Youhaiella tibetensis: one gene and its partners. The protein of the gene in region 2 interacts with the protein of the main gene of each other region in a pairwise test. Links are inferred from orthologs where the notes say so. Each region holds a gene or a part of one and is shown on either strand. Other genes may lie near its edges.

Evidence for each region.
Region 1: the proteins of groL (region 2) and FNA67_RS01540 interact in binary tests that used the Escherichia coli proteins (3 or more experiments, as listed by UniProt). The link is inferred for Youhaiella tibetensis from one-to-one orthologs.
Region 3: the proteins of groL (region 2) and grpE interact in binary tests that used the Escherichia coli proteins (3 or more experiments, as listed by UniProt). The link is inferred for Youhaiella tibetensis from one-to-one orthologs.

What each region holds. Positions count from the first base shown.
Region 1 is NZ_CP041690.1:290,837-293,881, forward strand. What follows is about bases 110-3,001. They hold FNA67_RS01540 (DeoR/GlpR family DNA-binding transcription regulator), read left to right. Parts: upstream 110-1,096; coding sequence 1,097-1,906; downstream 1,907-3,001. Other genes in these bases: FNA67_RS01535 (bifunctional rhamnulose-1-phosphate aldolase/short-chain dehydrogenase), read right to left, coding at 110-924; rhaS (rhamnose ABC transporter substrate-binding protein), read left to right, coding at 1,950-2,942. Also shown: more of FNA67_RS01535, read right to left, coding at 1-109. UniProt on the Escherichia coli protein: Represses ulaG and the ulaABCDEF operon. Two ulaR binding sites have been identified in each promoter.
Region 2 is NZ_CP041690.1:971,461-974,571, forward strand. Bases 99-3,056 are described here. They hold groL (chaperonin GroEL), read right to left. Parts: upstream 2,419-3,056; coding sequence 778-2,418; downstream 99-777. Other genes in these bases: FNA67_RS04710 (DUF2798 domain-containing protein), read left to right, coding at 154-375; FNA67_RS04715 (YlcI/YnfO family protein), read right to left, coding at 480-659; FNA67_RS04725 (co-chaperone GroES), read right to left, coding at 2,464-2,751; FNA67_RS04730 (hypothetical protein), read left to right, coding at 2,935-3,056. In the rest of the region: more of FNA67_RS04730, read left to right, coding at 3,057-3,111.
Region 3 is NZ_CP041690.1:4,319,874-4,322,791, forward strand. Bases 2-2,766 are described here. They hold grpE (nucleotide exchange factor GrpE), read right to left. Parts: upstream 1,806-2,766; coding sequence 1,197-1,805; downstream 2-1,196. Other genes in these bases: FNA67_RS21225 (hypothetical protein), read left to right, coding at 66-488; FNA67_RS21230 (nicotinamidase), read left to right, coding at 514-1,143; hrcA (heat-inducible transcriptional repressor HrcA), read right to left, coding at 1,866-2,766. Also shown: more of hrcA, read right to left, coding at 2,767-2,918. UniProt on the Escherichia coli protein: Participates actively in the response to hyperosmotic and heat shock by preventing the aggregation of stress-denatured proteins, in association with DnaK and GrpE. It is the nucleotide exchange factor for DnaK and may function as a thermosensor.

The DNA of each region.
Region 1 (3,045 bases), 680 kb from region 2 along the record:
GGTGCGCAGGAAGTGGTCGGGGCAGGATGTGCCGAGCGCGGCGAGCGGGCGCAGATCCTTCGAGTTGACGAATTCGAGCACAGCCGGGCTGTCGTCAAAATGACCGAGCTTGTGGCTGTCTTCCGAGATCAGCCCGCGAATCTTGGGCATGATCTTGGCGGCGACGGCGCGGCGCTCGTCAGCGGGCAGCGACTTGACGGCTTCGCCGCCGAAAATGGCCTTGCCCTCGGTCTTCTTCTCCAACCACTCGATGGCCTGGTTGATGACCGCGATCGTGGTCTCGTAGCACTCCTTGGGCGTGTCGCCCCAGGTGAAGAGCCCGTGGCTTTCAAGAATGACGCCCTTGGCCTCGGGATGTTCGAGGCAGAATTTTTCGAGCCAGAGCCCGAGTTCGAACCCCGGGCGCTTCCAGGGCAGCCAGCCGATGGCGTCGCCGAAAATCTCCTGGGTGAGCGCCCTCGAATCCTTGCTCGCGGCGATGGCGATGATGGCATCGGGGTGCATGTGATCGACAAAGGGATGCGGCACATAGGCGTGCAGCGGCGTGTCGATGGAAGCGGCGCGCGGATTGAGGTTGAAGGTAGCGTGCGGCAGGTAGCCCACCATCTCGTCTTCGTGCTCGAGGCCGCGATAGAGGCCCTTGAGGGCCCGGAGCTTGTCCATGTAGAGCGTGGCGAAGCCATCGAGCTTGATCGAGGCACTGTCGCCGCCCGAGCCCTTGACCCAGAGCACTTCCACCTGCTCGCCGGTCAGCGGGTCCTTCTCCATGATCTTGGAGGAGGTATTGCCGCCGCCGTAATTGGTGACGCGCTTGTCCGACCCCAGGATGTTGGAGCGATAGACCAGTCGCTCCGGCTCGGTCATGCCGGCAGCTCTGGCGTCATCCCATAGGTTGGCGAGGCGCGCGGGCGCGTTCGTGGACATTAGCTCCTCCCCGGAAGTCTGTTCTTTACGTCACAAGCCATAAACATCTGGAGGCTGTCAATCAGAAACGATCAAAACCAGTCAGCACCGCTGACACATGATCGAAACTGAGCTTTTGTTGATTGACAATGATCGAAATTGGTGTGACCAAATCAAGCCAGGGAGAAGAAACTTGCACGAAAGCGAACGCCACAGGGTGATCCTGGCCGCGGTGCAGACGCGGTCCGTCGCAACGGTGAGCGATCTCGTCGAGATGACGGGAACCTCCGAGGCGACGATCCGGCGCGACATCGCGGCGCTGCACGTGCAGGGCAAGCTTCGGCGCGTGCGCGGCGGCGCAGAAGCGGTCAATCCGCCTCGCCAGGGCGGGCTCATGGGCCGGCCGTTCTCGGTCAACGAGGGCATCAATCTCGGCCTCAAGCGCGCCATCGCCAAGGCGGCGGTGGACCTGTGCAAGGATGGCGAGCCCATCATCATCAATGGCGGCACCACGACCTTCCAGATGGTGCACTACCTGGTGAACCGGCGCATGCAGGTCTTCACCAATTCCTTCCCCATTGCCGAGCACCTGCTCCATCACTCCAAGAACTCGGTGATGGTGCAGGGGGGCACCATCTATCGCGAGCAGAACATCATTCTCTCGCCCTTCGACAATGATGTGTCGCGCCACTTCTATGCGCGAAAAATGTTCATGGGCTGCCAGGGCCTGGGAGCGCATGGGCTGATGGAAGCCGATCCGCTGCTCGTTCAGGCCGAACTCAAGCTCATCAGCCAGGCCGATGAACTCATCATCCTGGCAGACTCTTCGAAATTTTCCGGCAAATCGAGCCTCATCCTGTGTGGGCTCGACCGGATTACCACGGTCGTCACCGATCGTGGCATCCGCGACGAAGACCGGCAGATGCTGGAAACGGCGGGCGTCGGCCTCATCGTGGCTGAGACTGGTAGTCAGACTATCGAGGAGGCGTCACCGGCCGCCTAACGGCGGGTCGCCTCGTAACGCCAAGGCTCAATGGGAGGAATCAATGAGCTTTCTGAAGAAACTGGGCATCACCACGGCCCTGGCAGCGATCCTGCTGGCCTCGCCCGCAATGGCGCAGACCAAGATCGCCCTCGTGGTCAAGTCGCTCGGCAACGGCTTCTTCGATGCCGCCAACAAGGGCGCCGAAGAGGCGGCCAAGGAACTCGGTGACGTCGAAGTCATCTATACCGGCCCGACCAAGGCCACGGCCGAAGCCCAGATCGAAGTCATCAATTCGCTGATCGCCCAGCAGGTCAACGCCATCGCCATCTCGGCCAACGATCCGGACGCGCTGGTGCCCGTGCTCAAGAAGGCCATGGATCGCGGGATCACCGTGATCTCGTTCGACTCGGGTGTGGCTCCGGAAGGCCGCCAGCTCCACCTCAACCCGTCCGACACCAACCTCATCGGCGAAACCATCATCAAGCTGGCCGCCGACTACCTGCCCGATGGCGGCGACGTCGCCATTCTCTCGGCTTCCTCGACGGCGACCAACCAGAATGCCTGGATCGAAGCGGCCAAGAAGGTGCTGCCGGAGAAGTTCCCCAAGATCAACCTCGTCGCCACCGTCTATGGCGATGACGACTCGGCCAAGTCCACCGACGAAGCCAAGGGCCTGATCGCGAGCTACCCGAACCTCAAGGCCATCATCGCCCCGACCACGGTCGGCGTCGTGGCAGCCGCCCAGGTGGTGACCGACCAGAACCTGATCGGCAAGATCAACGTCACGGGCCTGGCCCTGCCGTCCGAGTTCAAGAAGTTCATCGACAACGGCGCTTCGCAGGCCGTGGCGCTCTGGAACCCGATCGACCTGGGCTACTCGGCCATCTACCTGGCCCACGACCTCGCCGTTAAGGGCGACAAGGCCGAGCCCGGCGCCAAGCTCTCGATCGGCCGCATGGGCGAGATCACGCTCGATGACACGAACTCGGCCGCCATGGCGCCTCCGTTCACGTTCGACAAGAGCAACATCGACGAATTCGCCAAGATCTACTGATCCCTTGTGACCCCGGGCCGGCGGGAGGACACTCCCGCCGGTGCCTTTGGCCGACCCCCACCTTTCGCTCGCTCCAGCGTGGACGCTAGTCAGGTGGCACGAT
Region 2 (3,111 bases):
AAGCGGCCGGTTGGTTACTCCCGGCCCTCGCATCAGCGAGTTCTTGTCGCCCCCCAATGGGCGATCCCGGGCATCACCCTCAATGAGGATGGTGTCTGGCGGGCCGATGGCCCGGGTCATTCTCCATCCTCGCCCCATGGAGAACGGACCGAAATGAAAACTCTTCTTCTTGCGCAACTCATCATCAGCTTCCTGATGGCGACCATCATGACCGGCTTTTTCAGCCTGCTCGCGCTGGGAGTGAGCCCGCAATGGCCGCAAGCCTGGCTGCATAACTTCGTCATCGCCTGGCCGGTGGCGTTCTGTCTGTCGCTGGTCGTGGGCAAGGTGGCGTTTGCCATCGCGCACAGGGTGTTCCCGCCGGCGAGGGCCTGAGGGACGACCGGCCCCAGCCTCGTTCCCATCGGCGCTTGGCGTTTGCTGACGCGCTCTTCACCTCGACAAGGGGGGAGGGGGACCTGTTGGGGCGACTGCGCTGCCTAGTGCTGAAGTTCCTTGCGGACAGCGGAGGCGATAAAGGCCGAGCGCGTCTGGCCGCGCTCGCGCGCTTCTGCGTCGATGGCCTCGAGCAGACCGAGATCGAGCGAGACGTTGATGCGCGTGGTCGAGCCCAGGTCGCGGACCAGTGGAATGGCTGCAAGTCGTTTGGGAGAAATCACGAGGGTGGGGTGCCATCAGCTGCCCAAAACGGGAAAGGGCGGCCCTGGTGGACCGCCCTCCCGTTCGTGACCTTGGGAAAGGTCAGGTGTTCTAGTCGGCTGGTGCCGGCCGGACTTCTTAGAAGTCCATGCCGCCCATGCCGCCCATGCCACCGCCGCCCGGCATGGCCGGAGCAGCTTCCTTGGGCAGCTCGGCAATGAGCGCCTCGGTGGTGATCAGGAGCGAAGCGACCGAAGCCGCGTCCTGGAGAGCCGTGCGCACGACCTTGACCGGGTCGATGACGCCGAGCTGGACGAGATCGCCATACTGGTCGGTCGCGGCGTTGTAGCCGAACGAAACCGAGGCGTTCTCGAGGATCTTGGCAACCACGACCGAACCTTCAGCGCCGGCATTGCTGGCGATCTGACGGACGGGTTCCTGGAGGGCGCGGCGGACGATGGCGATGCCGGCGTCCTGATCAGCGTTGGCACCCTTGACCTTGAGGTTGGACGAAGCGCGCAGCAGAGCCACGCCGCCGCCCGGAACGATGCCTTCTTCGACGGCAGCGCGGGTAGCGTTCAGGGCGTCATCGACGCGATCCTTGCGCTCCTTGACTTCCACTTCCGTGGCGCCGCCGACCTTGATCACCGCAACACCGCCGGCGAGCTTGGCCAGGCGTTCCTGCAGCTTTTCCTTGTCGTAGTCCGAGGTGGTTTCCTCGATCTGCGCCTTGATCTGGGCAACGCGGCCCTGGATGTCTTCGGCAGCGCCGGCGCCATCCACGATCGTGGTGTTTTCCTTGGTGATCTCGACGCGCTTGGCGGTGCCGAGCATGTCGATGGTCACGTTCTCGAGCTTGATGCCGAGATCTTCGGAGATCACCTGGCCACCGGTGAGGATGGCGATGTCTTCGAGCATGGCCTTGCGGCGGTCACCAAAGCCCGGGGCCTTGACGGCAGCGACCTTGAGGCCACCGCGCAGACGGTTGACGACGAGAGTTGCAAGAGCCTCGCCTTCGATGTCTTCGGCGATGATCAGCAGCGGACGCTGCGACTGCACGACGGCTTCGAGCAGCGGCAGGATGGTCTGCAGGTTCGAGAGCTTCTTCTCGTGGAGAAGGATCACGGCGTCTTCGAGGACGGCGGTCATCTTCTCGGTGTTGGTCACGAAGTAGGGCGAGAGGTACCCGCGGTCGAACTGCATGCCTTCGACGACTTCGAGCTCGGTCTCGGCGGTCTTGGCTTCCTCGACGGTGATCACACCCTCGTTGCCGACCTTCTGCATGGCCTCGGCGATCTGGTCGCCGATCGAGGACTCGCCGTTGGCCGAGATGGTGCCGACCTGGGCGACTTCAGCCGAAGAATTGATCTTCTTGGCCTGGGCCTTGAGGCTGCCGACGACTTCCTCGACGGCCATGTCGATGCCGCGCTTCAGATCCATCGGGTTGAAGCCAGCGGCGACGGCCTTGACGCCTTCGACGACGATGGCCTGGCCGAGAACGGTGGCCGTGGTGGTGCCGTCACCGGCGATGTCGTTGGTCTTGGAAGCAACCGAGCGCAGGAGCTGGGCGCCCAGGTTCTCGAACTTGTCTTCCAGTTCGATTTCCTTGGCGACGGTGACGCCGTCCTTGGTGATGCGCGGGGCGCCGAACGACTTTTCGATAACGACGTTACGACCCTTGGGGCCGAGGGTCACCTTCACCGCATTGGCGAGGGTGTTGACGCCGCGCAGCATGCGCTCGCGGGCATCGGTGGAGAATTTTACTTCTTTGGCAGCCATGTCTGGCGCTCCTCAAAAATAAGCGTTGAACGGCTGGGTCCGGCCTTAGCCGATGATGCCCAGGATGTCGGATTCCTTCATGATCAACAGATCCTTGCCGTCGATCTTGACCTCGGTGCCGCTCCACTTGCCGAAGAGCACGCGGTCACCGGCCTTGACGTCCAGGGCAACGATCTTGCCGCTTTCGTCGCGCGCACCGGGTCCAACGGACTCGATGATGCCCTCGGAGGGCTTTTCCTTGGCGGTGTCGGGGATGATGATGCCGCCAGCGGTTTTTTCCTCGCTGTCGACGCGCCGGACGACCACGCGGTCGTGCAGGGGACGGAAGCTCATGTTCGCTCCTTTTGAGACCTTACGGTGATGCAAATCTGAAGCCTGTTAGCACTCCAGCATCGAGAGTGCTAGCAAGCTGACCGGGGATATAGGAGGGCGGTTTTAGGGAGTCAAGGTCGCGGGATTGTGACGGGAGCTTGAAACCGGTGTTTCCAGTGCGCCGCGAATGGGAGATAAGGGGCCATGAGCGAACAAGCAAAAAATTCCGACATCCGTCTCCGCCGCACCGGCGGCGCGGGTCTCAACACGCAGTGGAAATGGGAAATCGTGGACGCCGAGGGCAAGGTGCTCAAATCCGGCACCGCGCTGGGCGAAGAGCACAAGGCCTTCGCCACGGCCAAGAAGGCCAAGGAGCGGCTG
Region 3 (2,918 bases), 3.3 Mb from region 2 along the record:
TAAAGACCCGGCTTGCTCCCGCGATGAATCGGGGCACCCATGCACCCACAGCAAAGGACTTCATAATGCGTATTCTCACCGGCCTGACCCTCGCAGCCCTTCTCGCGACGGCCGTTCCGGCCTTCGCCCAGGCCGCGACGGAAACCCCGGCCGCTCCCGCCGCAGAAGCACCGGCGGCCGCACCCAAGGCGCCCGCGCCGGCGCCCGAAGGGGTGAGCGATGAAGCCGACAAGTTCCTCTGGTGCGGCCACGCCCTCAACTTCGCCTCCAACTTCGCCAAGGAAGGCGGAGACGAGGACGCTGCCAAGGCCATGCTCGAAAATGGCGGCAAGCTCATCGAGAAGGGCGCGGCCATGCTGCCCGACCTGGCGCCCGAAAAGCTCGAGGCAGCCAAGGCCGCCTATGTCGAGCAGATCAAGGTCGAGCTTGAAGGCTCTGGCGAAAATGCCAAGTTCACCTACGATGAATGCATGACGCTGGTGCAGTAACACCGGCAGGCAACGGGACGCTCTGATGGGATTTGACTTGCGGGCCGATGACGCCCTGATCGTTGTGGACCTGCAGGTCGATTTCCTCCCCGGCGGCAGCCTCGCCGTCAACGGGGGCGCCGAGATCGTCGCTCCCATCGAGGCCCTGGCCCAGCGCTTCGCCAATGTCCTTCTGACCCAGGACTGGCATACGCCCGGCCACATCTCCTTTGCCAGCGCCCACCAGGGGCGAAAGGTATTCGAACGCATCGAGCTCGACTACGGCCCCCAGGTGCTCTGGCCCGACCATTGCGTGATGGGTACGCCCGGCGCCCGCATCGTCTCCGAACCGCTGCTCGAGCGGGCGCAGCTCGTGCTGCGCAAGGGCTACCATCACGAGGTCGACAGCTATTCCGGATTTCGCGAAGCCGATCGCAAGACCCATACGGGCCTGGCCGGCTATCTGAGGGAGCGCGGGCTGCAGCGCCTCTTCGTCGTCGGCCTCGCCACCGATTTCTGCGTCAACTGGACCGCACTCGACGCGGCGTCCAATGGCTTTGAAACGCTGGTAGTGGAAGACCTGACCCGCGCCATCGATACCGATGGCTCGCTGGCCCAGGCCTATGCCGAGATGGATAGCGCCGGCGTGCGACGCATCGGGGCAAGCGACATCTAGCCGCCTGCCGGACGGGGCGAATTCCATCGCCCCGGCCAGCTTTCACGACAGGATCAGGCGCTCTTGTCGACGCCGCCTTCGGGGGCCTCGCCGGCATTGACCGGCTTGGCGCCGCCCTTGGCAACGCCCACCATGGCCGGACGCAGCACGCGATCGCCGATGGCGAAGCCCGCCTGCACCACCTGCACCACCGTGCCTTCCGGGCGCGTCGGGTCGGGAACCTCGAACATGGCCTGGTGCTTGTGGGGATCGAACTTCTGGCCTTCCGCCTCGATCGGCTTGACGCCGTGCTTGGCCAGGAGCCGTTGCATCTCGCGCTCGGTCATCTCGATGCCCTCGATGAGGGTCTTGAGCGTGGCGTCGCCCGTCTCGCGCGCTTCGGCCGGCAGGCTCGAGAGCGCGCGGCTGAGCGAATCGGTGGCCGTCAGCATGTCGCGGGCAAAGCCGGCAATGGCATAGGTCCGCGTATCGGCGATCTCGCGTTCGGTGCGTTTGCGCAGGTTTTCCATGTCGGCAACCGTGCGCAGCAGCTTGTCCTTGAGGTCGGCGACTTCCGCCTGCAGCGCCTCGGAGACATCGACTTCAGGCGTCGTGGCCCCAGCGCTCTCGGTCTTGGCCTGTTCGTCCGGCGCGCCGGACGCCGTGTTTTCGTCACTGGTCATTACGATATCCGCATCTGGGTTGATTGGTTGACCCGCATATCGGCCAAGCCCGGGATTTTTTCAACCCTGGCGAGCCTTTCGCGCCATCATGGTGGAGATGACGTTGGCCGTATAGTCCACAACGGGCACGATGCGCGCATAGTTCAATCGCGTCGGCCCGATGACGCCCAGCACGCCCACCACCTTGTCGTTGGCGTCCTTGTAGGGCGAGAGGATCACCGAGGAGCCCGAGAGCGAGAACAGCTTGTTCTCCGAGCCGATGAAGATGCGAACCCCTTGCGCCGTCTCGGCATCTCCGAGCAGCTCGATGAGCCCGTCCTTGCTTTCCAGCTCATCGAAGAGCTGGCGCATGCGCGTCAGGTCGTCCGATTCCATGGTGGCGTTGATGAGGTTGGCGCGCCCGCGCACGATGACGGTGGGCAGCACGGAATCGGAATTGGTCGAGAGCGTCGCCAGGCCTTCCTCGACCAGCTTGCGTGTCAATTCGTCCAGTTCCGACATCTGCTCGGCCCGCTGCTGCTTGAGTGCGGCGCGTGCTTCGCGCAGGGTCCGGCCGACCACGAGGTTGGCGAGGTAATTGCCCGCCTGCGTCAGCGCCGAGGCGGTGAGCCCGGGCGGCAGCGGCACGATGCGGTTCTCGACCTGCCCGTCCTGCCCCACCAGCACCGCCATCGCCCGGAAGGAATCGAGCCGAACGAACTCGATATGCTTGAGCACCATGTCCGACTTGGTGGCGATCACCACCCCTGCCCCATGGCTGAGCCCGGAGAGCAGCTGGCTGGCTTCGGTCAGCAGGTCTTCCAGTCCCCCCGCCTGGGCGCTTCCCTCGATATGCTTGGAGATCTCCTTGCGCTCGCGCTCGTCCACCGCGCCCACTTCGAGCATGGCATCCACGAAGAACCGCAGCCCGAGCTGGGTGGGGGCGCGGCCCGCCGAGGTGTGGGGCGCCGCGATGAGGCCGAGCTCCTCGAGGTCCGCCATCACGTTGCGGACCGAGGCAGGCGAAAGCGACAGGTCCAGCATGCGCGAAAGATTGCGCGACCCCACCGGCTCGCCCGTTTCCAGGTACCGTTCGACCAGTTTCTTGAAGATGTCCTGGCTGCGCGCATTGAG